DNA from 3 places in the Corynebacterium afermentans subsp. lipophilum genome. Region 2 is predicted to be linked to each of the others. Evidence: predicted binding sites of a transcription regulator. Region 2 holds the regulator's gene; each other region holds the start of a gene.
What was found. Region 2 encodes LexA, which represses DNA repair genes until DNA is damaged. Its sites were predicted from a motif close to CGAACANNTGTTCG; they were not measured.
Positions count from the first base shown of each region.

Region 1: a site for LexA is predicted at 2,012-2,025, ahead of CAFEL_RS09235 (DUF222 domain-containing protein). Genes of this name have one in related genera too.
Region 3: a site for LexA is predicted at 6,202-6,215, ahead of CAFEL_RS07500 (SAV_6107 family HEPN domain-containing protein). Genes of this name have one in related genera too.

Region 1 is NZ_CP046530.1:1,918,493-1,928,318, forward strand. Features, by position in the region: gene CAFEL_RS09220 (metal ABC transporter ATP-binding protein) at 1-467, shown strand, start outside; gene CAFEL_RS09225 (metal ABC transporter permease) at 464-1,282, shown strand; gene CAFEL_RS09230 (DUF2334 domain-containing protein) at 1,279-1,953, opposite strand; gene CAFEL_RS09235 (DUF222 domain-containing protein) at 2,096-3,571, shown strand; gene CAFEL_RS09240 (S9 family peptidase) at 3,568-5,649, opposite strand; gene CAFEL_RS09245 (phosphoribosylaminoimidazolesuccinocarboxamide synthase) at 5,646-6,542, opposite strand; gene CAFEL_RS09250 (hypothetical protein) at 6,562-7,089, shown strand; gene purB (adenylosuccinate lyase) at 7,093-8,526, opposite strand; gene purD (phosphoribosylamine--glycine ligase) at 8,526-9,773, opposite strand; gene CAFEL_RS09265 (HIT family protein) at 9,805-9,826, shown strand, end outside.
Region 2 is NZ_CP046530.1:1,369,612-1,379,437, forward strand. Features, by position in the region: gene CAFEL_RS06575 (hydrogen peroxide-inducible genes activator) at 1-460, shown strand, start outside; gene hrpA (ATP-dependent RNA helicase HrpA) at 476-4,441, shown strand; gene nrdR (transcriptional regulator NrdR) at 4,457-4,915, opposite strand; gene lexA (transcriptional repressor LexA) at 5,565-6,245, shown strand; gene CAFEL_RS06595 (DeoR/GlpR family DNA-binding transcription regulator) at 6,296-7,084, shown strand; gene CAFEL_RS06600 (HPr family phosphocarrier protein) at 7,169-7,438, shown strand; gene CAFEL_RS06605 (uracil-xanthine permease family protein) at 7,515-8,825, opposite strand; gene nagB (glucosamine-6-phosphate deaminase) at 8,926-9,651, shown strand; gene hflX (GTPase HflX) at 9,648-9,826, opposite strand, start outside.
Region 3 is NZ_CP046530.1:1,565,637-1,575,462, forward strand. Features, by position in the region: gene CAFEL_RS07470 (UDP-N-acetylmuramoyl-L-alanyl-D-glutamate--2,6-diaminopimelate ligase) at 1-366, opposite strand, end outside; gene CAFEL_RS07475 (peptidoglycan D,D-transpeptidase FtsI family protein) at 388-2,277, opposite strand; gene ftsL (cell division protein FtsL) at 2,469-3,047, opposite strand; gene rsmH (16S rRNA (cytosine(1402)-N(4))-methyltransferase RsmH) at 3,144-4,157, opposite strand; gene mraZ (division/cell wall cluster transcriptional repressor MraZ) at 4,349-4,783, opposite strand; gene CAFEL_RS07495 (DUF3040 domain-containing protein) at 5,198-5,590, opposite strand; gene CAFEL_RS07500 (SAV_6107 family HEPN domain-containing protein) at 5,681-6,139, opposite strand; gene CAFEL_RS07505 (GNAT family N-acetyltransferase) at 6,271-6,834, shown strand; gene CAFEL_RS07510 (polyprenyl synthetase family protein) at 6,878-7,960, shown strand; gene CAFEL_RS07515 (alpha-(1->6)-mannopyranosyltransferase A) at 7,960-9,465, shown strand; gene CAFEL_RS07520 (Rv2175c family DNA-binding protein) at 9,368-9,757, opposite strand; gene CAFEL_RS07525 (protein kinase domain-containing protein) at 9,756-9,826, shown strand, end outside.

The sequences.
Region 1 (9,826 bases), 550 kb from region 2:
TGTTTCCGAAGGACTTGCCGGTGCGCGGGCGCGACCTTGTTGCGTTGGCGATGGGAAGGCGGGCGAGACCGGAGGACGTCGATAAGCAATTGGCTTCTGTGGGGGCGCAATCCTTTTCCGAGCGGCGCGTAGGTGTACTCTCCGGCGGCCAGCAGCAGCTCATCCGTCAGGCGCAGGCGTTCGCGCAATCGCCGGAGCTTTTGCTTTGCGACGAGCCCCTGCTCTCCCTCGACCCCGCCCGCGCACGCGACACAGTGCAACGCCTCGCCGAGCATCCGGCGGCTGTGCTGTGCGTGACACACTCGATCAATCCGGTGCTGGGCGTGGTGGATAGGGTGCTGTATCTGGGCCCGGAGGGGCACGTGGTGGGAAGCGTTTCCGAAGTGATGCGCTCCGAGGTGCTCAGCGAGCTCTACGGCACCCGCGTGGACGTTGTCGAAGTTGACGGACGGATGGTGGTCCTGTGAGTGCGTTTTTGGCGGACACGTCTTACCTGCTCGGGCAGGGGTTCGTGCAGACGACACTGGTGGCGTGCGCGCTGCTGGGCGTGCTGTCCGGCGTGATGGCGCCGCTGATCGTGCTGCGCCAGATGTCGTTTTCGGTGCACGCGACCTCCGAACTCGCGCTCATGGGCGCCTCCGCGGCGCTGCTGTTCGGGATCAACGTCGGCTTCGGCGCTGTGTTCGGCGCGGTCGTGGCCGCTCTGGTGCTGGCGGCGCTGGGGCTGAAGGGCCAGCAGGACTCCGCCGTGGGCGTGGCCATGAGCTTCGGCATGGCGCTGTCCGTGCTGTTCATCCACCTGTATCCGGGGAACTCGAACCGGGCGCTGTCGCTGCTGACCGGCCAGATTGTTGGCGTGTCGGCGCAGAACGTGATGCTGCTGGCGGGGACAACAATCCTGGTTGCAGGCGCCGTGCTGGTCCTGTGGCGGCCGCTGCTGTTCTCCTCCGCAGACCCCGTGATGGCCGCCGCGTGCGGCGTTCCCGTGCGCACGATGGCGCTGGTGTTCGCGGTTCTCGTGGGCATCGCGTCGGCCCAGTCTGTGCAGATCGTCGGCGCGTTGCTGGTGATGTCGCTGCTAATCACCCCGGGGGCGTCCGCCGCTCAGGTGACGGCGAACCCGAAGCTTGCGGTGGTGCTGTCCATCGTGTTCGCGGAAGTCGCGGCCGTAGGCGGGATGGTGCTTTCGCTCGCCCCAGGTATGCCGGTGAGCGTGTTCGTGGCCTTTATCTCGTTCGGGATCTACCTGGTGTGCCGGGTGGTCGGCAGGGTACGCGGCTAGCGGTACTCCCGGTAGTCCGCCGGTTGAGCGCCCTTTTCCACCGCGGCGGCGGCTGCGGCAAGGAAGTCGCGGCGCACCTTCTTCTGCCCCAGCTCGCGACCGGAGACGGACAAGCGGATCGTGTTGCCCTTCTCCGCGCCGCGCTCAGCGGCCTTGATCACGTTGCGGCGCCACCACTTCGCCGCGCCGTAGCCCTCACCCACCGACAGGTTGCGCGCCTGGGCGAACTCGCCGCGTTCAAGGCGGTAGATGCCCTTGGTGGAGGCAGCGACGGTAAAACCGAACTCGTCGAGCACCTTTAACGTGCCGTCCGACATGCGCCAGCGCGGCGGCGCGAACATATCCAAGTCGAAACCAAGCGCCGACATCTGACGCGTGGCGCCTTTGAGACGAAGCCTCGCCTCGTGCTCGCCCAAACTGGCAAACTCGCTGCGCCTTCCCTGCACCGGCTGGTCGAAGCCGTTGAGCATGAGCGCGCGGTTGCCGAGCTGCTCGGCGAGCCAGGCGCGGGTGCCTTCGTCCTTGGCCAGGTGCCACTTTTTGTCAATGTGGGGCGCAACCAGCAGTGAAACTGGCATCCCCTCGCGGTCCAGGTCGCGCACCATGCTGATGACGTCCTCCAACGTCGCGTCGAAGATGGAGGAAATTGAAACAAGCACGCGCCCAGGCATAGGGGAGATTATCGCACACGAAAACACTCTGCGCCGGGTGAAATTTTCTCGCATTGTTCGAACACGTGTTCTATATTGGCGGGGCCGTGTCGGGCGGGGTTCTACTATGCGTATCCAAGTGGAATGAAAGGAGGTGCTCCAGATGAGTGCAGTGCTCGACCAAGCGGTCAACCAAATCGTCGACGGGCTGCGGTCGCTTGCCGACGTAATGCGCGACCCCGACACTCTCCACCTCGTCTCCACCCACGTGGCCATGGAGCGCCTCCACGCCTGCCTGCCACTGCTGTCCAACGCGGACGTCGCGTTCGCGTTCCTCTGCGACCGGGACGGCGCAGGAGCCCTTGTCGGCGCGAACCACGCGGTGGAGTATCTGACGCGGAGCCTGGGCTTGTCCCGTCGAGAAGCATTCGCACTCTTGGAGCAGGGCAGGAAGCTCTACGGCGAACCCGAGGTGCCTGAGCCGGAGCCGAGCGAGGACGAAACGGAGCGCGAGCGCAAAGAGCAGGAGGCGGAAGCACGCCGCAAGAAGGCTCGCGAGGCGCAGGAGCGGGCGCGCCGTGCAGCCGAAAAAGCCAACGCGGAGAAGAAGCGGATTATCACTGACGCGCTCAAAGACCTCAACGAGCATGCTAACCCCGGCTACCAGGAGATCCTCGCCGAGGCGTTGGCGGCCGCCGAGTCCCTCACCGCCGAGGAGCTCCGGAAGTTCGTCCGCGACCAGGTTAAGCGCGCCAACAAGCGCGGGCGCGACTACGACGGCGAGAAAGACCCCCTCGCGGCCTGGAAAAAGCGCGGCATCTGGCTCGGGGAACCGGACGCGGACGGCGGCTCGCACTTCAGTGGCTACCTCGACGCCGCGTCACGGGCGAAGCTGGAGGCCTGCCTCGCCGCCGGCGACCACATGGGGTCCAACATGGAGGGCGAGGACGCCGCGAAGCGGGACAGCCGGCGCAAACACCAGCGCCGCCTTGACCAACTCATGAACGTGCTCGACCGCTACGGCGATGCCGCCACGAAGTCCCGCGGCGGGGTGGGCACAGTGGTGATCTCACTGACGCTCGACGACCTGCTGGAGGCGGACGCCTTCACCGAGTTCGCCACCAACACCTCGGTGTCGCTCACCCCGCTCGATATTGTCCGACTGGGCCTTGCGGGAGACAGCTTCATCCTTCAACTCGACTCGGTCACCGGTGTCCCGCTTTCCCTCGGCCGCACCCGACTGGCCTCCATGGAGCAGAAACTCGTACTGCTGGCCATGCAGGGCGTGTGCGCCTGGAACGGCTGCACCAGGCCGGGCGTCGAGCTCGAGGCCCACCACCTGGATTCCTACCTCAGCGGCGGGCTGACCAGCATCGACAACCTGGTCCTACTGTGTCGCGAGCACCACATGTGCAACAACGACAACAAGGACGGCGCCGGCAACAAGGGCCACTTCGGCCGCGACCCCGACACCGGCGACGTGCACTACCACCCCGCCAACGGAGACCCACCCAGGCACACGACCACCTACCAGTACCGAAATTCACCTGGTCAGAGGCTCGCCAAGAAGGCAAGGTCCCGGCACGGCGGCAACCCAAAACGCCCGCCGGACCCTGCCCTATTCGACCTGGACGGCTAAACCGCCCCGGCTTTCACCAGCGTCCACGCGTACTCGAATGCGGTCTGCTTCCACTTGGCGTAGCGGCCGGACACGCCGCCGTGCCCTGCGGACATCTCCGTCTTCAGCAGGATCTCGCCTGCGGTGCCCACCTCGCGCAGCTTGGCCACCCACTTCGCGGGCTCGACGTAGAGCACGCGGGTGTCGTTCAGGCTAGTCACCGCGAGAATGTCCGGGTAGTCCTGCGGAGTGACATTTTCGTACGGGGCGTACTTCGCCATGTAGTCGTACACCTCGGGATCGTGATACGGGTCGCCCCACTCCTCCCACTCGCCCACCGTCAGCGGCAGCTCCGGCTTCAGAATGGAGGTCAGCGGGTCCACGAACGGCACGATCGCGAGAACGCCGGCGAACTTCTCCGGCGCCATATTCGCCACCGCGCCCATGAGCAGGCCGCCTGCGGAGCCGCCCTCGGCCACCAGCTGCTCGTGGGTGGTCAACCCCAGCTCCACGACGCGGTCCGCGCACGCGATGAAGTCGGTGAACGTGTTGGCCTTGTGCAGCATCTTGCCGTTGTCGTACCACGCGCGACCCATCTCGCCGCCGCCGCGCACGTGGGCGCACACCCACACCATGCCGCGGTCGAGCAAACTCAACCGCGCCACGGAGAACCCGGGATCCGTGGACGCTTCGTAGGAGCCGTATCCGTACAGCAGCGCGGGCGCTGGGCCTTCGACGCCCTTGCGGCGCACCACCGAAATCGGCACCTGCTCGCCGTCCGGGGCGATTGCCCACTCGCCGTAAGCCTCGTACTCCTCCGGGTTGTAGCCGCCCTCGACCTCTTTTTCCTTCAGCAGTGTCAGCTCGCCGGTCGCGACCGTGTAGTCCAACACCTGCGAGGGCTGGGTGTACGACGAGTAGCCGACGCGCACCACCGGGGCGTCCCACTCCGGGTTTCCGCCGAGGCCCACGGTGTAGAGCTCCTCGGAGAACTCCAACTCCTTGAACTCGCCAAAGCCGCCGTCGAGCGTTGCCACGGCCAGCCGCGGAATCCCGCCGCGCCGGTACGCAATAAACAAAAAGTCGCGGTAAGTGTCGATCCCTTCGATGCGCACGGTCTCGGAGTGCTCCACCAGCACGGGCAGCTCCCGCAGGGGCGCCACGGTGCCGACCGGGGTCGTCGCAACGCAGAAGTTCGCCCCGTGCGCGTTGTGGGTGACTACCCACTGCTCTTCGCCATCGACGACGCAGAAGTCGGGGTGGTACTCGATGCCCGCTTCGCGCTCCCACAGCACCTCAAATTCGCCGGTGGGGTCAGCCAGGTCGAGCACGCGGTACTCGGAGGTCAACGACGACGACGCAATGATCATGAGGAAGCGTTCCGCGCGGTCCGCGCCCACGCCGACGCCGAACTTCTCGTCGGTCTCTTCGTACACCAGCACGTCTTCGGCAGCAGGTGTGCCCAGCTTGTGGCGCCAGATCTGGTGGGGACGCCAGGCGTCGTCGCAGCGGACGTAGAACAGGTAGTCCTCGCCCGCCCAGGTCGCGCCGTAGAAGAGGCCCTCGAGCTCGTCGTCGAGCAGCTCGCCGGTCTCGAGGTTCTTGATCCGCATGGTGAAGCGCTCGTCGCCTTCGGTGTCGAAGGAGTACGCGAGCAGGCGCCCGGAGGTGGACACGGACGATGCCCCGAGCGCGAAGAACTCGTGCCCGGCGGCGAGCTCGTTGACGTCGAGAAGCACCTGCTCCCCCGGCATGTCCTCGGTGACCTCAGGCGGGGTCCACGGGTCATCGGCGGTCGGGACGCGGCACGAGATGCCGTAGTCCTTGCCCTCGATGGTGCGGCCGTAGTACCACCAGTCGCCCTGGCGCTGCGGCACGGACATGTCGGTCTCTTTGATGCGGGATTTGATCTCGCCGTAGACGTCGTCCACCAGCCCGGACCAGGCGGACGTTTTTTCTTCCGTATAGGAGTTTTCGGCCTCGAGGTGGGCGATGACTTCTGGGTTGTCCTTGTCGCGCAGCCACTCGTAGTTGTCCACGAACTCGCGGCCGTGAAATTTGCGGACAATCGGGCGTTTCTCAGCTACGGGTGGGATCATGCGTGCTCCCCCGGCCATTCGGAGAAGCGGCGGCCAGAAAGGCGCTCGTACGCCTCGATGTAGCGGTCGCGGGTTGCCTCCACGACGGAGCCGGGTAGCTCCGGTGGCGTGGTGCCTTCCTTTTGGTCCCAGCCGGACTTCGGGCCGGTGAGCCAGTTGCGCACGTATTGCTTGTCAAAGCTGGGTTGGCTGCGTCCTTCTTCGTAGTTGTCGGCGGGCCAGTAGCGGGAGGAGTCGGGCGTGAGCACTTCGTCGGCGAGCACGAGCTCGCCGTTTTCGTCCAGGCCGAACTCGAGCTTGGTGTCGGCGAGGATGATGCCCTTGGTCTCCGCGTAGTCGGCGGCGCGGCGGTACACCTCGAGCGTGGCGTCCCGGAGGCGCTCGGCAAGGTCCGCGCCGAGTTTTCCTGCCATGTGCTCGAAGGTGACGTTGATGTCGTGGTCGCCCTGCTCAGCCTTGGTGGCGGGGGTGAAAATCGGCTCGTCCAGCTTCGACGCCTCGGTCAGCCCCTCGGGCAGCTTCACGCCGCAAACACGGCCGGTTGCGTCGTATTCCTTCTTGCCGGAGCCGGTGAGGTAGCCGCGGGCTACACACTCGAACGGCACCATGTCCAGCTTCTTCACCACCATGGCGCGGCCGAGCACGTCTTCGGGGATGCGTTCGTCGTCGATCGGGCCGGCCAGGTGGTTCGGCACGTCGGAAAGCAGGTCGAAGAAGAACATGGAGGTAGCGGTGAGGATCCGCCCCTTGTCCGGGATCGCCGGTTCGAGGGAGAAGTCGAAGGCGGAGATGCGGTCTGTCGCGACCATGAGCAGGGTCTGCTCATCCACCTCGTAGATCTCGCGAACCTTGCCGCCGGAGATGTGTGAGTAATCTGAAAGCTCTGGACGCATGCGCGCTAGTATATGCGCCGTGAAAAACCGCGCTACCGTTGTCCTCCTCCCGCTTATCCTCGCAGCGTGCACTGCGCCTTCGGAGTTCAGCGGAGAGATGCCGGAGTTCTATCCTTCGCGCGACGGCGCCACATTCCGTTTCGGCCAGACCGCAAAGGTCCTCACCGAGGACGTGCGCTACCACGTGCCCGTGCAGTGGGAGGTCACGGTGGACGAGCCGACCACCACCCGCGCGCCCCGCAGCGCCGAGCACGCCCGCAACATAGTGTGCTTCCCCGTCAGCTTCACCCCGGCTGCCATCGGTGAGTTTCCCATGGATGTCACGGTTGCGTTGCCGGAGCTTTTGCCTATCGACGGCGACCTCGCCGCCAACGTGGCCGACCCCAACTACTGCGGCGATGGGGACATCACCGGCTACACCGGCGAACTCGAAGCCAACGAAACCTACACCGGCTTCGTTGCCTCCTGGGAGGGCAGCGCCGACCCAGGAATCATCGGCCGGGGCGTCGAGCTCAAATCCCGCGACGCCACCCTGACCTGGCGGTAAGCGCTACAGAATGTCGCCCGGGGTGTAGGCGGCGGCCTGCGGATGCTCGTCGACAAGCTTTTGCACCCTCGCGAGCACCCGGTCCACCTGGGACTCGGCCGCGCCGATGAAAGCGTGGCGATCCGAAAGCGCCTCCTCCAGCTGAGCCTGGTCCAACGGCAGGCGCTCGTCGGTAGCCAAACGCTCCACCAAGTTCTGCTCCGCGCCGCGCTCGCGCATGTCCAGCGCCATGGCGACCGCGTTTTCCTTGATCACCTCGTGCGCCGTCTCGCGGCCCACGCCGGCGCGCACGGACGCCATGAGGATGCGGGTGGTGGCCAAAAATGGCAGGTAACGGTCCAGTTCGCGGTTGATCATGGCCGGGAAGGCGCCGAACTCGTCGAGCACGGTGAGCATGGTCTCCAGCTGGCCGTCGATGGCGAAGAACGCGTCCGGCAGCGCCACGCGGCGCACCACGGAGCAGAACACGTCACCCTCGTTCCACTGCTGGCCGGCGAGGTCGCCCACCATGGTGAGGTAGCCGCGCAGGATGACTTGGAAGCCGCCGACGCGCTCGCAGGAACGCGCGTTCATCTTGTGCGGCATGGCGGATGAGCCGACCTGGCCTTCCTTGAAGCCTTCGGTGACGGTTTCGTTGCCGGCCATGAGGCGGATCGTGGTGGCCAGCGAGGACGGTCCCGCGCCCAGCTGCACCAGCGAGGACACGACGTCGAAGTCGAGGGAGCGCGGGTAGACCTGCCCCACCGAATCAAACACGCGGTCAAAGCCGAGACCTTCCGCGATGCCCTGCTCAAGGCGGGAAAGCTTGTCCTCGTCACCTCCCATGAGGTCCAGCATGTCCTGCGCGGTACCCATCGGTCCCTTGATGCCGCGCAGCGGATACCGCTCTAACAGCTCCTCAATGCGCTCCACCGCGACCAGGATCTCGTCGGCGGCGGAGGCGAAACGCTTGCCCAGGGTGGTCGCCTGCGCCGCCACATTGTGGGAGCGGCCGGCCATGACCAGCGACTTGTACTCGCCGGCGCGGTTTCCCACGGCCTTGAGCAGCGCGATCGCCTTGTCTCGGGTGAGCTCGAGGGCGCGGCGCACCTGCAGCTGCTCCACGTTTTCGGTCAGGTCGCGCGAGGTCATGCCCTTGTGGATTTCTTCGTGGCCGGCCAGCGCGTTGAACTCCTCGATGCGCGCCTTCACGTCGTGGCGGGTGACCCGCTCACGCTCTGCGATCGAGTCCAGGTCCACCTGGTCGATGACTTTCTCGTAGTCTTCGATCGCGCCCGGTTCGACAGAAACACCGAGTTCTCGCTGCGCTTTTAGCACCGCGATCCAGAGCTGGCGCTCCAGGATGATCTTGTGCTCCGGGGCCCACAGGGTGGCCATCTCCGGGGAGGCGTAACGGTTACTCAGAACATTCGCATTATTCGGCTTCACGGCCTTCATCATAGGGAGATCGCCCCTTCGATCGCGGGGCGGGCGATGTCCTTGCGGTAGAACGCCCCGGGAAGTTCGATACCTTCGATGATCTGGTACGCCTGCGCAACAGCATCCTCGAGCGTCGTGCCTTGGCCCACCACGCCAAGCACGCGGCCGCCGGAGGCAACGTACTCGCCGTCCTCTAACGCAGTGCCGGCGTGCAGCACCCGCGAGGGATCGTCCAACGCTTCGCCGGTGACAACACCACCGGTCTTGGCAGCTTGCGGGTAGCCCTCGGCCGCCAGCACCACCATGGCGGCGAACCCGTCGCGCCACTGCAGTTCCCCGACCTCGCCCAGGCGCCCCTGGGCCACTGCGAGCAGCACGTCCGCCAGCGGGGTCTGCAAAAGCGACAGCACCGCCTGGGTCTCCGGGTCTCCGAAGCGGGCGTTGAACTCCACCACTGCCGGGCCCTGCGGCCCCCAAGCAGCGCCGATGTACAAAAGCCCCTGGTACGGGGTCCCGCGGCGCACCATTTCTTCCGCCACCGGGCGCGCAATCGCATCCACGATGGTCTGCACCCCATCCTCCGGCAGCCACGGCAGCGGCGCGTACGCACCCATGCCACCGGTGTTGGGGCCCTCGTCGTTGTCGTAGGCGCGCTTGTGGTCCTGCGCGGGCAGCAGAGGCACCACCGTCTCGCCGTCCACCAGGCAGAATAGCGAGACCTCGGGGCCTTCCAAGAAGGATTCGAACAGCACCGGGTTGCCGGCCGCCAGCACCGCTTCCGCGTGCGCTTTCGCCTCGGCGCGGTCCTCGGTGACCACCACGCCCTTGCCGCCCGCCAGGCCGTCGTCTTTGACCACGTAGCGCGGGCCGTACTCGTCCAGCGCGGCCTCAACTTCTTCCAGCTTCTCGACGCGCTTTGCCGACGCGGTGGGCACCCCCGCCGCGGCCATGACGTCCTTGGCAAAGGCCTTGGACCCCTCGAGCTGCGCCGCGGCCTTCGTCGGGCCGAACACCGGCACGCCGGCTTCGATCAGCGCGTCGGCCGCGCCCGCTACCAGGGGCACCTCCGGGCCGATCACCACAAGCTCCGCGTCGATGTCGCGAGCCAGCGCCACAATCTCGTCCGGGGAAGCGACGTCGACGGACCGTACCGCGGCTAAGCGGGACATGCCCGCGTTACCCGGCGCGACGGTAAGTTCGTGGCCTTGCATTGCGTTGAGTAGGGCGTGTTCGCGGCCGCCCGAACCGATGACAAGGATGCGCATGCGCCCCAATTTACCGGTAGCGTCGATAAGCATGAGCACCGTATTCAGCAAGA
Region 2 (9,826 bases):
GCTGTACGACGAAGCCTTCGCCGTCATCACCTCCCCCGACCACCCTGCGGCCGGGCGCGGGGATCTCGACCTCAATGCGCTGAAAGACCTCGAGCTGCTGTTGCTTGACGACGGGCACTGCCTGCGCGATCAGATTGTGGAGCTGTGCAAGATCGCCCAGGTCAACGGCACCCCCGGCGCGCAGTCGGTGACCCGTGCAGCGTCGCTGACCACGGTGGTGCAGCTGGTGGTGGCCGGGCTCGGCTCCACGCTGGTGCCCGTCTCGGCCTTGTCCACGGAGTGCGCGCGCCCCGGACTCGCCATTGCTGCATTCGGCCCCGGTGTAGATGCGAAGCGCACCGTCGGGCTCGTCATGCGGGCGTCATCGCGGCGCCGCCCGGAGTTCGAGCAACTCGGCGAGTTGGTCTCCCGCGCCTTCGAGCAAGCGACGGAATCGAGCCGTAAGCTGCTGCCGCGCTAGACTCACGCTCTGGTTATGAATGAGCACGAATCCCCTACCTCGCCTCCCACGAAACCGCAGTTGTACGAAGCGCTCGACGGTGTCCCGATCGCAGACGTGCGCAGGTTCCGCAGGCGCCTGAAAAACGCTAAATCCCCTGAGGCTTTGTCGGCGATTGGCGCGGACGTGGTCAAGGCGGAAGCTGCCGTCGCTAAGCGTGATGCCCTGATCCCCGAGATTGCGTACCCGGAGAACCTGCCGGTGTCCGCGCGGCGCGAGGACATCATGGAACTGGTGCGCGACAACCAGGTCGTGGTGATCGCTGGCGAAACCGGCTCCGGTAAGACCACCCAGATTCCGAAGATGCTGCTGGAGCTGGGGCGCGGCCGCCGCGGCCTGATCGGCCACACGCAGCCGCGCAGGCTGGCTGCGCGCACTGTGGCGGAGCGCATCGCCGACGAGCTTGGTCAAAACATCGGAGAATCCGTCGGCTACGCCATCCGCTTCGACGACCGCGTCTCCGAATCCACTGCGGTCAAGCTCATGACGGACGGCATCTTACTCGCGGAGATGCAGCGCGACAGGTTCTTAAACGCCTACGACACAATCATCATCGACGAGGCGCACGAGCGCTCGCTGAACATCGACTTTCTGCTCGGGTACCTCAAGCGGCTGCTGCCGAAGCGCCCGGACCTGAAGGTGATTGTCACCTCCGCAACCATCGACCCGGAAGCGTTTGCGGAGCACTTCGCAGACGCCGAGGGCAACCCCGCCCCCATCATCGAGGTCTCCGGCCGCACCTACCCCGTGGAGATCCGCTACCGCCCCCTGGTGGAGCAGGTGCAAGGCAAGGACGGCTCCGTCAAGGAAGTCGACACCGACATGATCGACGGTGTGGTCGACGCCTGCAAGGAACTCATGCGCGAAGGCGAAGGCGACATCTTGTGCTTCTTCGCCTCCGAGCGCGACATCCGCGACTGCATGGAGGCCATTGAAAAACAGCACTGGCGCGGCGTGGAGGTCGTGCCCCTGTTCGGCCGCCTGTCCAACGCGGAGCAGCACCGGGTGTTTGCCCCGCACTCCGGCCGACGCATCGTGCTGTCCACCAACATCGCGGAAACCTCGCTGACCGTGCCGGGCATCCACTACGTGGTGGACACCGGCCTGGCGCGTATCTCGCGTTACTCCACGCGCACCAAGGTCCAGCGCCTGCCCATTGAGGAGATCTCCCAGGCCTCCGCCAACCAGCGCTCCGGCCGCTCCGGCCGTATCGCCGACGGCGTGGCCATCCGCCTGTACTCGGAGGACAACTTCGAAGCCCGCCCCGAGTTCACTGACCCGGAGATCCTGCGCACCAATCTGGCCTCTGTGGTGCTGCAGATGATCTCCCTGCGCTTGGGAGACATCAACGATTTCCCTTTCATCCAGCCGCCGGACCAGAAGGCCGTTCGCGACGGGTTGCTGCTCCTGCACGAGCTCGGCGCAATCTCGGGCAAGGAACGCGGCGGCGCACCGGTGCTCACTGACGTGGGGCGCGACATCGCGCGCATACCGGTGGACCCGAAGATGGCGCGCATGCTGGTGGAGGCCAACCGCCTCGGCGTGCTAGACGACGTCACCGTGATCGTGGCCAGCATGACCATCCAGGACGTGCGCGAGCGTCCCCTGGAGTACCAGGCGCAGGCGGACCAGGCCCACGCCCGGTTCAAAGACGCAACATCGGACTTCCTGTCCTCGCTGAAGCTGTGGGACTACATCGGCGATTCCCGCGACGAGCTGTCCGGCAACGCCTTCCGCAAGCGCATGAAGCGCGAGTTCTTGCACTACATGCGCATCCGTGAATGGTTCGACCTCGTGCGCCAGCTGCGCGACGTGGAGCGCCAGCTGGGCTGGTCGCGCGCCGAGAACGTCGCGGGCGAGCGCGACGCCGACGCGATCCACAAGTCGCTGCTGACAGGCCTGCTGTCCAACATCGGTGCCCGCGACGGCAATTCGAAGGAATTCCAGGGCGCGCGCGGGACAAGGTTCTTGGTGTTCCCGGGGTCGTCGCTAAGCAAAAAGCCCCCGGAGTTCCTCATGGCAGCCGAACTCGTGGAGACCTCGCGCCTGTGGGCCCGCGACGTGGCCAAGATTGAGCCCGCCTGGGTGGAAGCTGCTGCAGGCCAGCTGATGAAGCACAGCTACTCCGAACCTGTGTGGTCGCGGAAGCGTTCGGCCGCAATGGTGCACCAGAAGTCGATGCTCTACGGCGTGACCATCGTGCGCGACCGGCTTGTGCCCTACCACCGCGTCGACGCCGAGGGTGCGCGCAACATGTTCATTCGCCACGCGCTTCTTGAGGGCGATTGGAACCGCCACCACCACTTCATCGACCACAACGAAGCTCTGCTCGCCGAGGCCGCTGAGGTGGAGGAAAAGGTGCGTCGCCGCGGCCTGGTGGTGGATGAGGACACCCTCTTCGAGTTCTACGACTCACGCCTGCCTAAGAGCGTGACCACCGCCCGCCACTTCGATTCCTGGTGGAAGAAGAAGCGGGCCGAAGACAAGCACTACCTGGACTTCGACCCTGCCGCGCTTCTCGACGACGAGGGCGTGGATTCCTCCGCCACCGCCTTCCCCGAGGTGTGGCGCCAAGGCTCTATCGATTACGCGCTGCGCTACAAGTTCGAGCCGGGCGATCCTTTCGACGGCGTGACCGTGGACGTGCCCGTGCCGCTTCTAGCAAACCTGCGGCCGGAGGGCTTTGACTGGCTGGTGCCGGGGCTGCGCTCGGAGCTGGCCGCGGAGTACATCCGCACACTGCCCAAGGCCTTGCGCAAGACCGTTGTGCCGGCACCCGACTTCGCCGAGCGTGCGCTGGAGGCGATCTGGGAGAAGCAGGACGACGAAGGCGCCAGTGAGGCCGATCTGCGTGAAACTCCGTTCGCCGAGGCACTCGCTGACGCGCTGCACAGCATCGGCGGGCGAGGCATCAACGGCACCGACTTCAACCCGTCTGCGCTGCCCGAGCATCTGAAGGTGACCTTCGCCGCGATTGACCGCCGCGGCAAAGTGGTCGACCACGACACGGACCTCGGTGCACTGAAGCGCCGCCAGGCCGGCAAGATCAAGTCCTCCGTGTCCAAGGCCGGGCGCACCTCCGAGTCGGATGCGGTGGCGAAGTGGACTACCGATTCCCTCGGCGCGGTGCCGGAGACGGTGACCACGACTATCGACGGCAACGAAGTCGACGCCTACCCGGCACTCGAGGCCACCAAGAACGGCGTGAAGGTCACGGTGCACCCGACCAAGGCCGCCGCGGATGCCTCAATGGTCACAGCGACGCTGACGTTGCTGTTGCGCGAGATCACGGTCAACGCCGGACAGATGACCAAGGGGCTGCCGTTGCGCCAGAAGGTGGCGGTGGACCGCTACCCGCACGGCGGCGCCGCCGGGCTCGTCGAGGACGCCCGCGTCGCCGTGATCCGCGACCTGATGTTCTCCTCCGGCGGGCCGGTGCGTTCGCCGGAGGAGTTCGACGCGCTCGTGGCCGAAATCCGCCCTCAGGTCGCTGGTGGGGTGCGCCGCGTGGTGGTCACCTTGGCGCCGGCTCTGGCGGAGTACGCGAATATCGCGGCTGAGCTTGAGCAGTGGGAGGGCCCGGCTATCGACGACATGACGTCGCAGCTGCAGTTTTTCCTTCCGAAACACGCGGTGACTGTCCACGGCATCGGGCACTTGCAGCACCTGCCCCGCTACATTGACGCGATGCGTATCCGCCTGGAAGACATGCGGCTGGATCCGGACCGTGACGCCGACCGGCAGTCAGTGATCGATTCGGTGAAGGCCTACTTGGCGCAGCGCATGAAGGCCTTGCCCGCTGGTCGCACGAAGACAAAAGCGTACAAGGATATTTTGTGGCTAATTGAAGAGCTGCGTGTGAGTTTGTTCGCGCAGCGTTTGGGCACGCCGAAGCCGGTAAGCCAGCGGCGCATTGAGAAGAAGATTGACGCCCTGCGTTAGCCCCACGATCGCGGGTTAGAAGTCCTCGCGGTCGCGGCGGCGCATGAGCCGGATTTCAGATTCGAAGTCGTCTGCGCTCTCGAACGACTTGTACACCGATGCGAAGCGCAGGTACGCCACTTCGTCGAGGGCGCGCAGCGGTTCAAGGACTGCCAAGCCGATCTCGTGGGCGGGCACCTGCGAGCTGCCCTGGGCCCGCACAGTCTCTTCCACTTCCTGGGCAAGCCGTTTCAAGGCATCATCGGTGACATCGCGGCCTTGGCATGCTCGACGCACGCCGACGATGAGTTTGTCGCGGTCAAACGGTTCGCTCACGCCGTTGCGTTTCACAACGGTAAGGACTGCCTTTTCCACTGTGGTGAAACGTCCCCCGCACTCGGTGCACTCTCTGCGTCGACGAATCGCAGCGCCAGCTTCGACCAGCCGCGAGTCAGTCACACGGGATTGCTCGTTGTGGCAAAAAGGACAAAACACGGTTTTCCACCCCCCGGGGTCTTCAAAGGCTTGGTGTAGCCGTGAGTCTACGCCCTGCCTATCGCGCCGTTGCCACCGTGGCGCTGTGGGTGACCTGGCTGCCGGGCATAGATGAGGGATCCTGGTCTTGCGCCGAGAAGACGCCGCCAAACGCGGAACCGATAAGCAGCGCCGCAGTCATGCATGCGCCAAGCAGGAGCGTATCGCGCGTCTCGTGCCGTGTTTCGAACGCGTTCGCTTCAGTGGAACCGTCCGAAACCCGGTTTGAGGCAGAACGAGCACTCGTTCGATGGGATGCAGATATGGTTCGAACACCGGCCCCGCCGGTTCGACGCTTCGACGCAGATTCGAGGTCCCAAATCTCCGCCGGGGGAACCACGGATGCGGCGCCCGGGCGAGATGCAGATGCATTGTGTACTGGATTGATTGCAATGGACATTGTGAGTCTCCCTTCGTTTCGCGGCACACATTACGTTCGGCGCCGACACACTCGAACGTTCTAACGTTCATTTGTTCGAATACGATTACGTGTTCGATTTATAGCACCCCGACCGATAGGTGTCCACCCAAACGCTGCAACCATCGAACATGAGTGCCCTATCTGGTAGGTTCGTAGGCGCACTACGCCACCGAGTCCAAGGAGAACGTCATGGCACGAAAGAAGTCCGAGCCCGGCAACCCGGATTACAACGCACTGTCTGACCGTCAGCGCCGTATCCTCCAGGTCATTCAGGATGCTGTTGTCCTGCGCGGTTACCCGCCGAGCATCCGCGAGATCGGCGATGCCGCTGGTTTGCAGTCCACTTCGTCTGTCGCATACCAGCTCAAGGAGCTTGAAAAGAAGGGTTTCCTCCGACGCGACCCGAACAAGCCGCGCGCCGTGGATCTGCGCCAGATGCCAGAGACCGGACGCAAGCAGCGCAAGCCGCAGGAAGCGAAGCCGGAGGATTCGGGTAATGCCCGCTACGTGCCGGTGGTCGGCCAGATCGCCGCAGGCGCTCCGATCCTCGCCGAAGAGAACGTGGACACCTACTACCCGCTGCCCGAGGAGTTGCTCGGTGACGGCGATGTTTTCATGCTCAAGGTTGTCGGCGAATCCATGCGCGAGGCCGGCATCCTCGACGGCGACTGGGTAGTTGTCCGCTCCCAGCCGAACGCGGAAGAGGGCGAGTTTGTTGCGGCGCTTCTGGACGGTGAGGCGACGGTCAAGGAATTCCACCGCGACTCCACCGGTGTGTGGCTGTTGCCCCACAACGACGCATTCGAACCGATCAAGGGCGACGAGGCTGAGATCATGGGGCGTGTTATTTCGGTGTTCCGTACTCTGTAACCGGTGCGTGTGCGCCGAGAAAACACTAAGACCAAAAGCGCAGGAGATCGATGTACGCCGAAGAGCGGAGACGCCAGATCGCGTCTTTGACCGCAGTTGAAGGCCGCGTCAATGTCACCGAATTGGCGCAGCGCTTCGACGTCACCGCGGAAACAATCCGCCGGGACCTTTCGGCGCTGCACGATGAGGGCGCGGTGCAGCGCGTCCACGGCGGCGCGGTGGCCAGCCAATCGTACCGCTCTACGGAGATCCCGCTGGATACCCGCCAGCGCGCCTCGCTTGCGGCCAAGACCGCAATTGCGGAAACCGCGTTGCAGTTCGTGCCGGACACACAAAGCTGCACGATTTTTTTGGACTCGGGCACAACTATCAGCAGCTTGGGCAAGCGACTTGCAGAGACTCGCGGGGACAAGGAGTACTCGGTGGTGACCAACTCCATCCCCACCGCCTTGGAGCTGAGCGATTCCGGTTTGCACGATGTGCAGCTACTCGGTGGCAGCGTCCGTCCGATCAGTCAGGCGGTCGTCGGCAGTACTGCGCTTCGCACACTGGCCCTGTTGCGCGCTGACGTTGCGTTTGTGGGCACCAACGCGCTGTCCATCGGCCACGGTCTCTCCACCGTGGACGCCCAGGAAGCTGCGGTGAAAGCTGCGATGGTGACGAATGCCCGCAGTGTTGTTGTGTTGTGCGATTCCACGAAGCTGGGCAACGACTACGTGGTCAGCTTCGCGCCGCTGACGGATATTGATGTGGTGGTCACCGACGCTGAGGCACCCTCCGCCTTCGTGGACGAGCTGCGCTCGCACGGTATTGAGGTCGTGCTCGCGCAGACCCAATAGTGCGAGCAACATGGTGGCATCAACATCTGTTCGCGACCTACACTCGTTGCAGACCTGAATGAAATCAACGGAAAGGACACCCGAATGGCTTCCAAGACTGTGAAGGTCGGTTCCACCGTCGGGCTGCACGCACGCCCGGCCACGGTGATCGCTGACGCTGCCGGCGAGTACGACGACGAGATTCTGCTGACGCTTGTTGGCGGCGACGATGACGACGAGACGGACGCTGCTTCCTCGCTGATGATTATGGCCATGGGCGCAGAGCACGGAGACGAGGTCACCGTGACCTCCGACAACGCCGATGCCGTGGAGAAGATCGCGGCGCTCATCGAGCAGAACCTCGACGACGAGTAGGTGCTTTTCGCTTCTCGACGAGCTCACGCCCGGGCCACGCGCCCGGGCGTTTTTTACGTGCAATCAGCACCGGACGCTACGACGTCGACGGCTGAGACACCTCGAAGTTCCTGCGGTACTGCCCCTCCCCCAACGTGTCGTACGCCCAGCGCATGAGCGGGTAAACCACGATGATGCCGACCGAGCCCAGCGCGATGCCTTCCAACGTCACAGCACCGAGGTCCAAGGTGAGGTTGCCGATGCCGACAATCAGCGCGACCGCAGCCGCGGTGAGGTTGGCCGGATCGGTGAAGTCCACCTTGTTGTCCTGCCAAATACGCACACCTAGCATGCCGATGAGCCCGTAGAGCACCAGACACGCCCCGCCGAGCACGCCGGCGGGGATGGTGAAGATCACGGCGCCGAACTTCGGGATGAACGCCAGCACGATCGCAAACAGGGCGGCGACCCAGTACGCGGCGGTGGAATACACCTTCGTCGCCGCCATAACTCCGATGTTTTCGGCGTAGGTAGTTGTGCCGGATCCGCCGAAGCCGCCGGCGAGTGTGGTGGCGATACCGTCGCCGATCAGCGCGCGCCCCTGCATGTCGTCAAGATTGCGCCCGGTCATCTCCGAGACCGCTTTGACGTGGCCGACGTTCTCCGCGATCAGCACCACCAGCACCGGCAGGGTCACCAGCACCGCGGAGACATGGAACTCGGGCTGGTGAAACTGCGGCAGGCCGATCCACGGCGCGTCGGCAATGGTCTGCAGCGCGTCCTCGCTCAAGCCACCTGTTACGGCAGCAAACAGCCAACCGACGAGCACGCCGATGAGGATGGACAGGCGCGAGAGCAGCCCGCGGGTAGCCACTGTCACCACCACAACCGTCAGCAGTGTCACCCCTGCCACCCAGGGCTGGGTTTCCACGTTCGACACTGCAGTCGGCGCGAGGTTGAAGCCGATCAGGGCGACGATGGCGCCAGTGACCGCGGGCGGCATCACCGCATCGATGACCCGCTTGCCTGCCCATTCCACGACGATGCCGACGAGAATGAGCGCCGCACCGGTCAGCAGCACCCCACCCAGCTGCGCACCGACCCCGTACTGCTGCGACGCCGTCAACGGCGCGATAAAAGCAAACGAAGAGCCCAGGTAGCTCGGCACTTTATTGCGGGTAATCAGCAAAAAGATGATGGTTCCCAAGCCGGAGAACAGCAACGTGGTGTTCACCGGGAATCCCGTCAGGGTGGGCACCAGCAACGTCGCACCGAACATGGCCACCACGTGCTGCATGCCAATGCCGATGGTGCGCGGCCAGCTCAGCCGCTCGTCTGGGGCGACAACTGCCCCGGGGCGCACAGTGCGCCCGTCTCCGTGAAGGGTCCAACCGAAAGTGTTAGTCACGAAACGCCATTATCACCCCGCCAGCCCAAATTTCCTGTTCCGGGGGTAGTTGCCGGGCAAAGTACACAGCTCTCAGAGTGCGCTTGCTATTTTGGCCATCATGGAAATTATTGTGCGCCCCACTGCCAAAGAAGTAGGTGTCTCCGCAGCCGACATCATCGAACCGTTCGTTCGCGATGGCGCGACGCTCGGCCTGGCCACGGGCTCGACCCCGAACCCGACGTACATGGAGCTGGCCCGCCGCCACCGCGAGGAGAACTTGAGCTTCGCGCAGTGCGACGCGTTCCTCCTGGACGAGTACGTCGGGCTGGAACGTTCCGACGAGCAGTCCTACTACGCCACGATCCGCCGCGAGTTCACCAACCACATCGACATCGACGATGCGAAGGTGCAGTCTCTCGACGGCCTGACGGCAGACCCCGCGGCAGAAGCCCGCAGCTACGAGGAACGCATCGCCGCCGCCGGCGGCGTGGACGTGCAGATCCTCGGCGTCGGCGCCAACGGCCACATCGCGTTCAACGAGCCACCCAGCGCCCTAGATTCGCGCACCCGCGAGATCGACCTTCACCCCACCACCGTGGCGGATAACGCCCGCTTCTTCGACAACGAGGACCAGGTGCCACGCAAGGCCCTGACCCAGGGCGTGGGCACCATCATGGAGGCGCACACCATTGTGCTCATCGCCACCGGCCCGAATAAGGCCGACGCAGTCAAGGCCCTCGTTGAGGGCCCGGTGACACCGGGCTGCCCGGCATCGGTGCTGCAAAACCACCCGCGAACCACGGTGATCCTCGACGAGGACGCGGCGGCGAAGCTCGAGCGCTAGCTCACCACGAACTCCGCGTACTGCTCTGCAAGTACGCGGGGCAGGCGGACGTCGATACGCGTGCCCGCCTCGTCGTATTCCTCCGAGCGCACCGTGCCCTCGTCGTGGACGCGGCTGACCACGTCGCCACGGGTGTAAGGCACCACCATGGTCACGTGCGCCTCGATGGAGTTGA
Region 3 (9,826 bases), 200 kb from region 2:
GGTGGTGGTGGTTTTGCCGGAGGTGCCGGTCACGCCGAGGAGCGTGAAGCTTTGCGACGGGTGTCCGTACACCTCAGCCGCCACATAGCCCAAGATTGCCCGCACGTCCTCGACCACCAGCACCGGGCGGCGGTCGGCAGTCTGCTGGATGATCGCCAGGCCGGCTTCGTCCGTAAGTATGGCGCCGGCGGCGGAGTCGAACGCGTAGGTCGCGCCGTGCACGCGGGTGCCGGGCAGCGCGGCGAACAGGCCGCCGGGCTCGACGTTTTGCGAATCAAGGCCGACGAAGGTCACCGGCGCATCCGCGCTCGGCGGGTTGACGATGCGCGCGCCAGCGATGTCGGCGAGCTGCTGCAAGCTTGTCATTGTTGAGACCTCCATCTGTTTCTACTGGCCCTGCAACGGGTACGGCTCTGCCGGCGGGCTCAGCGGCACGTTCTCACGGTTGAGCAGCCAGCCCGAAATCTGCTTGAAAATCGGGGCCGCGGACTGCCCACCGTTGCCGCCCTCGAGCACGCCGCGCTGCGGCTCGTCCAGCATGATGGCGACGACGAAGCGCGGGTCGTCCGCGGGGGCGACACCGGCGAAGGTGATCCAGTAGGCGCTGTTGGAATACGCGCCGGTGTCCGGGTTGACCTTCTGTGCGGTGCCGGTCTTGCCGGAGAACTGGTAGCCCTCCAGGTTGTTGCCCTGGGCCGTGCCGTTGTTGACGCCGGCCGGGTCCTCCTGGAACGCGGCGCGGAACATGTCCAGCGTGGTGCGCGCGGCCTCCTCGCTGATCACGCGTGTGCGCTGCGGCTCCTCCTGCGCGATCTCCTCCCCGTCCGGGCCGGTGATCTTGTGGATGATGCGCGGCTGGATGCGCTCGCCCTCATTCGCGATGGTCTGGAACACGCCGGCCATCTGCAGCGTGGTCCAGCTCATGCCCTGGCCGATGGGCAGGTTGGCAAACGTGCCGCCGGACCACTGCTCCAGCACAGGAAGCAGGCCCGCGGACTCGTTGGGCAGCTCAATTCCGGTGCCTTGGCCGATGCCGAAGCGGTTCAGGTAATCCCAGAACCGCTCCTCCCCCAGGCGCTGGGCCAGCTGGAGCGTGCCCACGTTGGAGGACTTACCGAAGATGCCGGCGGTGGTGTACGGCATTACACCGTGTTCCCAAGCGTCGCGCACCGTAACGCCTGCCATATCGATGGAGCCCGGCACCTGGTGCACCTCGAACGGGTCAGTCAGCCCCTGGTCGATCGCCGCGGCCGCGGTGACCACCTTTGCCACGGAGCCAGGTTCGAAGGGGTGCGACACGCTCGGGTTTTCAAAATCCTTGCCCTGCTTCACCTGCTGGTCCACGTTGCCGTTCGGGTTGATCGTGTCGGTGTTGGCCATCGCCAGCACTTCACCCGTGTGGGTGTCCAGGACCACCGCCTGGGCTTCCTTCGCCAGTGAGTTGGCCTTGGCCTGTTCCAGGGTCTGCTGGACGTAGGTCTGCAGGTCCAGGTCGATGGTCAGCTCGATCTGGGCGCCGCCGACGGCCGGGACGACGTCGCGAAGCGAGCCCGGAATTGACTGGCCGTTCGCGGACACGTCCTCGGTGGAGCGGCCGTCGATGCCTGTCAGGTCCGCGTCGCGGGACGCTTCCATGCCGAACTGTCCCTGGCCGTCCATGGAGACCTTGCCGATGATGTTCTCGCCGACCGCGCCATTCGGGTACTGGCGGATGTCCTGGTGGTCCGCCGCGATGCCGTGGAAGGCCTCCGCGACGGTTGCGGCCACGTCCGGGTCGACGTTGCGCACCAGCACCTCGTAGCTGGAGTCCGCGTGCAACTTGTCCAGGATCTCCTTGGCGCTGACCTGGCCGACCTTGGTGGTCGGCTCGCCGGTGGCGGTGTTCGCAGGTGCGTCACGCACCACCTCCCCGTCGCCGATCATCCCCGGGATCTCGTTCGCCATCGTGCGCAACACGTCCTCGACGCGGGCATCCACCTGGGCCGCGATCTCCTCCGCAGACAGCCCGTCCACGCGCATCTCAAGCTCCTGCTGCTCTTTGAGCTCCCTGCGCAGTTGCACGGGGGAGACGGTCAGGGAGCGGGCTTGCATGGTGTAGGCCATCTTGTTGCCGTCGCGGTCCAGGATCTCGCCGCGGCGCGCACGGTCCACGTAAGTGCGGCTGCGCTGGTCGTTGGCCTGCTCACGGAGTTCGTCGCCGATAATCACCTGCACCCAGAACAGGCGGCCGATGAGCAGGGCTGCCACCGCCAAAAAGGCGATGCCGAGCCAGTACACACGCTTACCCGTAATCTGCTTCTGTGAAGCCTGCGCAGGATTCGGCCCCTTTTTCTCTGGTCTTACCTGCGCGTTCGCGCTAGAACGTGGCACTGCTCACCTCCCATGTCCACTGACTGGTACCCTCCGTTAACGTCGACAACCATCATGCCCCGCCCCCGGGCAGATACCTAGGTGCGCCACGCCAGCCGTCAGGGCCGGGCCGCAACGTTTGCCTGGTACGGCGCAAGATTGTCAATGCGCGGTGCGTTCGCGGCGCCGCCCGGACGCTGCGTCAGCGCATCCTCGAGCTCCTTCGTCGCACGGTCGTCGGAGGATGCGCGGGAAGCCGGGCGGCCGTCGCCGTTGACGTCCACCAGCTTGGAGGCGGACTCCGGGTTATACGGGCGCTGCTCCTCAGCGTGGCCCTCTTCATTGACCGCTACAACACCCGGCTCGCCAGCCAGCACCATGCCCATGGAATCCGCGCGCTGCGCAAGGGCTGCCGAGGAACGACGGTCCTCCAGATCCCGGTTGAGGGACTCGACCTCGTTGACCAGCTGCTGCTCCTTGGCCTGCAGCTTCTGGATTGCGAAGGTCTGCGTGGTGGCGATGCCGGAGAGGATCATCGCCGCAGCGATGCCGATGACCAGCAGCGGCAACGCGATCTGGGACAGCGACGAGAACTTCGAGCGCACCCGTGTGGTGGCCACGCGGCGTCCGCGGACGGACACCACCTGGTTGGACCCCAAACGGCCGCGGGACCGCGGATGCTCCACATGTGGCTTCACGCCAGGCATGGTGCGGCGGGCTGTGCGGGTCTGGTTACGTGTCAGCGTTGCCGATCGCGTTGCTCGTGCGGCCATGGTGTCCGTCCTTTGTCGGGCTTAGTGGGTGGGTTGGGGTGGGCTGAGTTTTTCAATGCAGCGCACCCTCACGGGCGCGGCGCGGGGGTTGCGTTCGATTTCGTCTGCCGGGGCCTTCTCCGCGCCGCGGGTGACAGTGCGGAACTCCGGTTCGGTGCCCGGCAGATCCATCGGCAGGCCGGCTGGGGTCTTCGATGTGGTGAGCTCGTTGAACGCGGCTTTGACAATCTTGTCTTCCAGGGACTGGTAGCTCATGAACACCGCGCGACCGCCGACACCGAGCAGATTGGTGATCACTGGCACGACGTTTTCCACCGCCTCGAGCTCGCGGTTGACCTCGATGCGCAGCGCCTGAAATGTGCGCTTTGCGGGGTGGCCGCCGGTGCGCCGGGTCGCCGCGGGAATGGTGGCGTAGAGCAGCTCCACCAAACGCGCGGCGCGGTCGAAGGGCTCGCGCTCACGCTCAGCGATGACGGCGGATGCGATTTTGCCTGCGAAACGTTCGTCGCCGTACGTCTTCAAAATCCGGGCCAGATCGCCGTGGCTGTAGGTGTTGAGCACCTCGGCCGCGGTGATGCCCTGCGTCTGGTCCATGCGCATGTCCAGCGGGGCGTCGCCGCGGTAGGAAAAACCGCGCTCCTGTTGGTCCAGCTGCATGGAGGACACCCCTAGGTCGAACAGGGCACCCGCGATGCCGTGCTCGCGGGCGGTGTCGAAGATCTCGCCGGCGTTGTTCTCCACCGCCTCGTCGATATGGTCGAAGCGGGACTGCACTGCGGTGAAGCGGTCTTTGAAAGGCGCCAAACGTTCCGACGCCTGACGCAACGCGTTCGGATCCCTGTCCACACCGATCACGCGGGCGTTTGGAAACACGTTGAGAAAGTGCTCTGTGTGGCCGCCGGCGCCGAGCGTGCCGTCGATAAGCACTGCATTTGCCCCGAACGCCTCGACGCTGGGCGCGAGCAGTTCAGCCATGCGGTCGCGCATGACGGGGACGTGACCGTGCGGGTCGTCAGCGAGCGTGAAGTCCGCCATGCCATGCCCTCCGTGTCCCTCGTAGTGTCCCTAGCTCGTGCGGTGTGTCAGCGTTATCAGCGCGGGGAGCGCATAGGGCCCTGCCCGGGGCGGCTGTTCTGATGTCGGGGAAGTACACCAGAACGCTTCACGCCCCGGACAGAGTCCGTACACGCTCTCCGTAGTCGATGCCTGCTGCTGGGTAGTCAGCCCTACAGCAGACCGGAGAGAATGTCGTCGTCATCCGCCGCGGAGAACGCGGCTTCAGTCTCTTCTTGATACTTGTTCCAGGACTCGAGGTCCCAGATCTCGAGAAAATCCACCGAACCGATGACCACGCACTCCTTGGAAAGGTTTGCGTAATCGCGGTGCGCCGGAGACAGGGTGATTCGCCCAGACCCGTCGAGCGTTTGCTCATCCGCACTGGCAGCCAGGTTGCGGATAAATGCGCGTGCCTTGGGGTTTGTGCGGGATGCCGCTGCGGCCTTGCGGGCGCGGGCGGCGAACTCATCGCGCGGGTACACCGCTAACGAGTGATCCTGCCCCTTGGTCACCATCAGCCCGTCCGCGAGGTCCTCACGGAACTTCGCGGGGAGCGTTAAGCGACCTTTGTCGTCGAGCTTGGGAGTGTAGGTTCCCAGAAACATCCGGCGACCTACCTTCCTTCACTTTCAGACGTTGGCTGTGAAATTTTTCTCGGCTTCGTTCCGTACCGCGCACGTAGTCAAGATGCGCGCCACGTCACTCCGCTAGGCCCCACTTTAACCCACTTTCCCCCACAAACGCCACACCTCAGCGGTTATTAGTTCTCGCGTGTCCTGTTATTGCAGTTCAAGGGACACTTTTTGACGTGGGGAGTTTACCCGTAATGGCGCGCACCATCGCCCACACACGCCACTTACAACATCGTTATCCCCACAAATCACGCGCTAGATGGGGCGCCGATTCCCCACTTTCGACCCCCGTGGGGTGCCAGTGGGGAGAAGTGGGGGATTTGGGGAAAGCACGAAAAAACGCCTTCCCGTTTTGCCGGGAAGGCGTTTTCTGTGCGCGAAGCTTACTTACTGACGGTCCTCAAAACGCCGACGGAAGCTCTCCTCCATGCTGGCGCTGCGCTGGGTGCGCGGCTTCGCCGGCCGCGACGCACGTGCAGACGAGGACGGCTGACGCGTCGGGGTACGCAGGGCCATAATGCCGCCGAAGAGCATGACGGCGAAGCCGATGATGCTCAGCACAATCGTCCAGGTACTCAGGCTCGCCAGCGCCACGCCGCCGAGCAGCAGCACGAGACCCAAGACAATCAGCGCGACGCTGCGCATGGTCAATTGTCCGGTCTTGGGTGCGGAACCGAAGCCAGATTCAGTCACGACACTGCTGCCGAACTTCGGGTCGTCCGCGAAGAGAGACTGCTCAATTTCGCGCAACGCCCGCATTTCCTGCTCAGATAGAGACACTGCTCACTCTCCAGATACCGATGGCGGACTGACGTTATCCGTATAACGGCCATGGTACGCAGATTGTTCCCGTGCCCCACATCCATCCCGCTAAGCAGCCATCGGCATCTCCCCTGCCCGGGTAGACAGATAAAACTCCTCCGCGTCCGAGAGCAGCCGGTGCACCACAGCCGCGCCCGGATCAGTTTCAATGCCGGATGCCACCCTGCCGCGTTGCGTCGAATAGCGCTTGAACACAGCGGCCCAATGAGCCCCATCCTCACCCGTGAGCGCCAGTTTGTCCCACGCGCTTGTGGGAAGGCGCTTGCGCTTGCGCACGATCGGCGAGCTGGCATTACGCGCCCCGGCAACCCGCAGCGCCGCACGATAAGCGTTTTCCATTGCCACGTCGTGGCGGCCCGCCTCGAAGTCATCGTGAGCGAGACCGATCAGCTCCTCGGCGGCCGCCAGGAATTGGTCGGCCTTACTAATACGCGCGCCCCGCCCGTACACCGCACCAGTTGTTGCTGAAACTACGCTTCCCATCATTGTGTCCTCCTGCAAAAACATCTCTTTTGTCCAAGTGATGAGCTCACCCTAAAACGCCCGTTCGACACCACCCAGCACGCATAGGAACAAGTGTTCGAACCAATCTTTGGGTTCTTGCTACACCGATCACCCGTAAGTGATTCCATAGAGGGGTGATTGCAACCATCCAGCGCCTCACGGCAGCCGAGTTCCTCATGCTCACCCCGACGCTCGTAGACATCTATATAGAGGCCATGGGGTACCCAAGGACCATGCGCCGACAACGCATCCAGGTGTGGAAAGGCGAGGTGCGCTCCCCCGGCTTCACCGCGGTCGCGGCGATCGAGACAGGCCAAGTGGTGGGCATCGCCTACGGCTTCATCGGCACCCGGGAGCGCTGGTGGGACCGTCAGCTCGTGCGCGCGATGAACGCCAACGGCGGGATCACGGACCAGGACCGGGACATGCTGCGCAGCTACTTCGAGGTCGCCGAGGTGCATGTCTCCCCCGCCCTGCAAGGCAAAGGCCTGGGCTCCCGACTACTCACGGAACTGCTGCGGGAGGCACCGACACGCTGGGCTCTACTGTCCACGCCGGAAATTGCAGGCGAAGCGAACAACGCTTTCGGGCTCTACCGCAAATTCGGTTTCACGGACGTGGCGCGCAATTTTCTTTACGAGGGCGATAAACGCCCGTTTGCCATCCTCGCCCTCGAACTGCCCAACCGCACTGAGTAGTGTTGCGGTAAGAGGAAAAATTTCAGGCACGAGGAGCGTGGGCGTGACAGATCTGGGGCTCAAAGACGTACCGGCACAGGTGAGTCAGCAACTTGAAGCGTTTTTCAACGAGCGCGCAGCTGCTGTCGAGACCATCGGCGAGCCCGTCGCCCAGGCAGTCGGCCACCTGCGGCGCTTCGTCCTCGGCGGCGGCAAGCGCGTGCGCCCCACGTACGGCTGGGCAGGCTTCGTCGGCGCGGGCGGCTTGCACGGCGCCGAGGACCCCGAGGCGGTGCTTCGCGCGATGAGCTCGCTGGAGCTGATTCAGGCGTGCGCGCTGGTGCACGACGACATCATCGACGCCTCCGACACCCGGCGCGGCAACCCCACGGTGCACCGCGCGATCGAGGCGGAGCACCGCAGCGAAGGCCTGCTCGGCTCCGCGGAGGAGTACGGCGTAAACGCAGCGATTTTGCTCGGCGACCTCGCCCTTGCTTGGGCCGAAGACATGTGGCGCTACTCCGGCGTCTCTCAGGACGCGCTCGCTCGCGCCGCTGAGCCGTGGGTGGGTATGCGCACCGAGGTCATCGGCGGCCAGTTGCTGGACATAATGCTGGAGAGCCTGGGCAGCGAGTCGGTGGAGATGGCCAACCGCGTCAACCGGTTCAAAACCGCGGCCTACACTATCGAGCGCCCACTCCACTTGGGTGCGGCGCTTGCGGGCGCGGGCGAGCCGCTTATCCGCGCATTCCGCGGCTACGGCCGTGACATCGGCATCGCCTTCCAACTCCGGGACGACCTGCTCGGCGTGTTCGGCGACCCGGCGGTCACCGGCAAACCGGCGGGCGACGACATTCGCGAGGGCAAGCGCACGGAGCTGTTCGCCACTGCCCTTGAGCTGCTCGATCAGGCCAACCCGGCAGCCGCGCAGGAACTGCGCGACGGGATTGGGAAAGCCGAGGATGAGGCGGAGCTGCGTCGATTAGCAGAGCTCATTCGCTCCAGCGGCGCAGAAGACGCGGTGGAGGCGCGCATTGAGGAACTCACCACCTCCGGCCTGGGCTTTTTGGACGGCGCTGGCATCGACGACGCCACCGTGGAAGCGCTCACCGGCCTCGCGCACAAGGCCACCGACCGGCGGATGTGATGCGTCCGCAGAGTTTGGGCGTAGCCGCCTGCGCGCTGATTGCCGTGGGGTCCTTCGGCGCCGGCGCGACCCGCTACCGCGGCGGCCTGCTGCGCGCCGCCGGCCTCGAGCACCTGTCCTACGGCCACGGCCGCGCGCTGATGGACGTGCTGCTCACCGCCGGGATTTTCGGCCTGGTGGTGGCGTGGGTGCTGCTGTGGAAGACCCGTCCCGGCCTGGCGCAGGTGCGCCGCAGCGTGTGCTGGTGGGCGGGCATCCTCGCGGTGTCTGCGCCGATCCTGTCGCGCGACGTGTACTCATACCTCATGCAGGGCGCGATGCTTCGCGACGGCTACGACCCCTATTCCGAAGGCGCCGCCGTCAACCCGGGCCCGTACCTGTGGGAGGTCTCCCACGACTGGCGCAACACCACCACCCCTTACGGTCCGCTCCATCTCGGTATGGGCAAGGCGGTGACGTGGCTGGTCGGTGAGAACGTCACGTTAGGCCTGGTGGTCTACCGGCTGATCTCGCTGGCCGGGTTCGCGCTCATCGTGTGGGCCCTGCCGCGGATTGCCAAGCAGATCGGCGGCGACCCCGCCCTTGCACTGTGGCTGGGTGCGGCCAACCCGGTGATGCTGCTGCACCTCATCGGCGGCATGCACAACGAGGCCGTCATGGTCGGACTGGTCAGCGTGGGGCTGTTGTGGTGCCTGCGCAGCCGCTGGTGCGCCCCCGGCATCGCGCTGATTGCGCTGGCGGTGTCACTGAAAGCCACCGCGGCAGTGGCACTGCCATTCGTGGTGTGGCTGATGGTCAAGCGCCGCAGCGCTACCACCCTCGGCGCCGCCGGCATGCTTGTGGCCTGCGGCGCGTGGGCGCTCGCCGTGAACGTCGCGGTGATCCAGCTGGTCACGTGGGCATCCGGCACCACCTGGGGGTGGCTCGAAGAGATCACCGGCAACTCGAAGGTGATCAATCCGCTCGCCGGCCCCACCCTCGCCGCCGAACTGATCACCCCGGTGCTCCAGCTTTTCGACGACACGTTCCGCTACAACACCGCCCTCGCCTGGACCCGCACGATCTTCTCCGCGCTCATGCTCGTGGGCCTGGCAGTGGTGTGGTGGATCTTCCGCCCCCGCCGCGGCGAGGCCTACGAGCGCCGCGCCGTCGCCGGCACCACCGCAGCCTACGCCGTGGCGTTTGCCACCAACGCGGTGACGCTGCCCTGGTACTACGCCTCCGTCATATCGCTGGCAGGCACGTTTAAGCCGCCGGCTTGGGTGGTGCGGGTGACCGTTGGGGCATCGATAGTCGTGGCTCTGGCGTTCCAAGGCAGCGGCAACCACCGCCTCTACGACATGTGGTTTCTCGCCCTTGCTTCTATCGCCGCCGTTGTGGCGGTGGAGTGGCTGTTCCGGGACCCGGCTAGAACGCCATCGCTTGCGCGCGGCGGATCACTTCGCGCGCCTTTTGGCCGTGCAGCGCGTCCACAGGACGCCCCGGCAGAGACTCATCCGGCGTGAACAGGAACGCGAGGATCTCGTCGGCGTCGTAACCGCCGTCGGAAAGCACGGTGATCGCGCCGGAGACGAACTTGCTCAAACCGTCCTCGCTGAGCAGGCTCGCCGGCACAACCTTCTTGCCGTCCTTGACGTAGTGCACCAGCTTTTTCGCGCCGATGTAGTCGTGCACCTTGGTCACCGGCACGCCCAGCCTCTCGGCGACATCCGGGAACGGCAGCAGGGTTTCGTCGATAAGCAATTGCTCAAGATTCGTTTGTGCGCTCACGGTCCGCGATTCTACTCTGGTGCACATGGCAACCTTGCGCGCAGGCACGACTCTGGACGGGCGTTACGTTGTCGACCGCCCAATCGCACGCGGTGG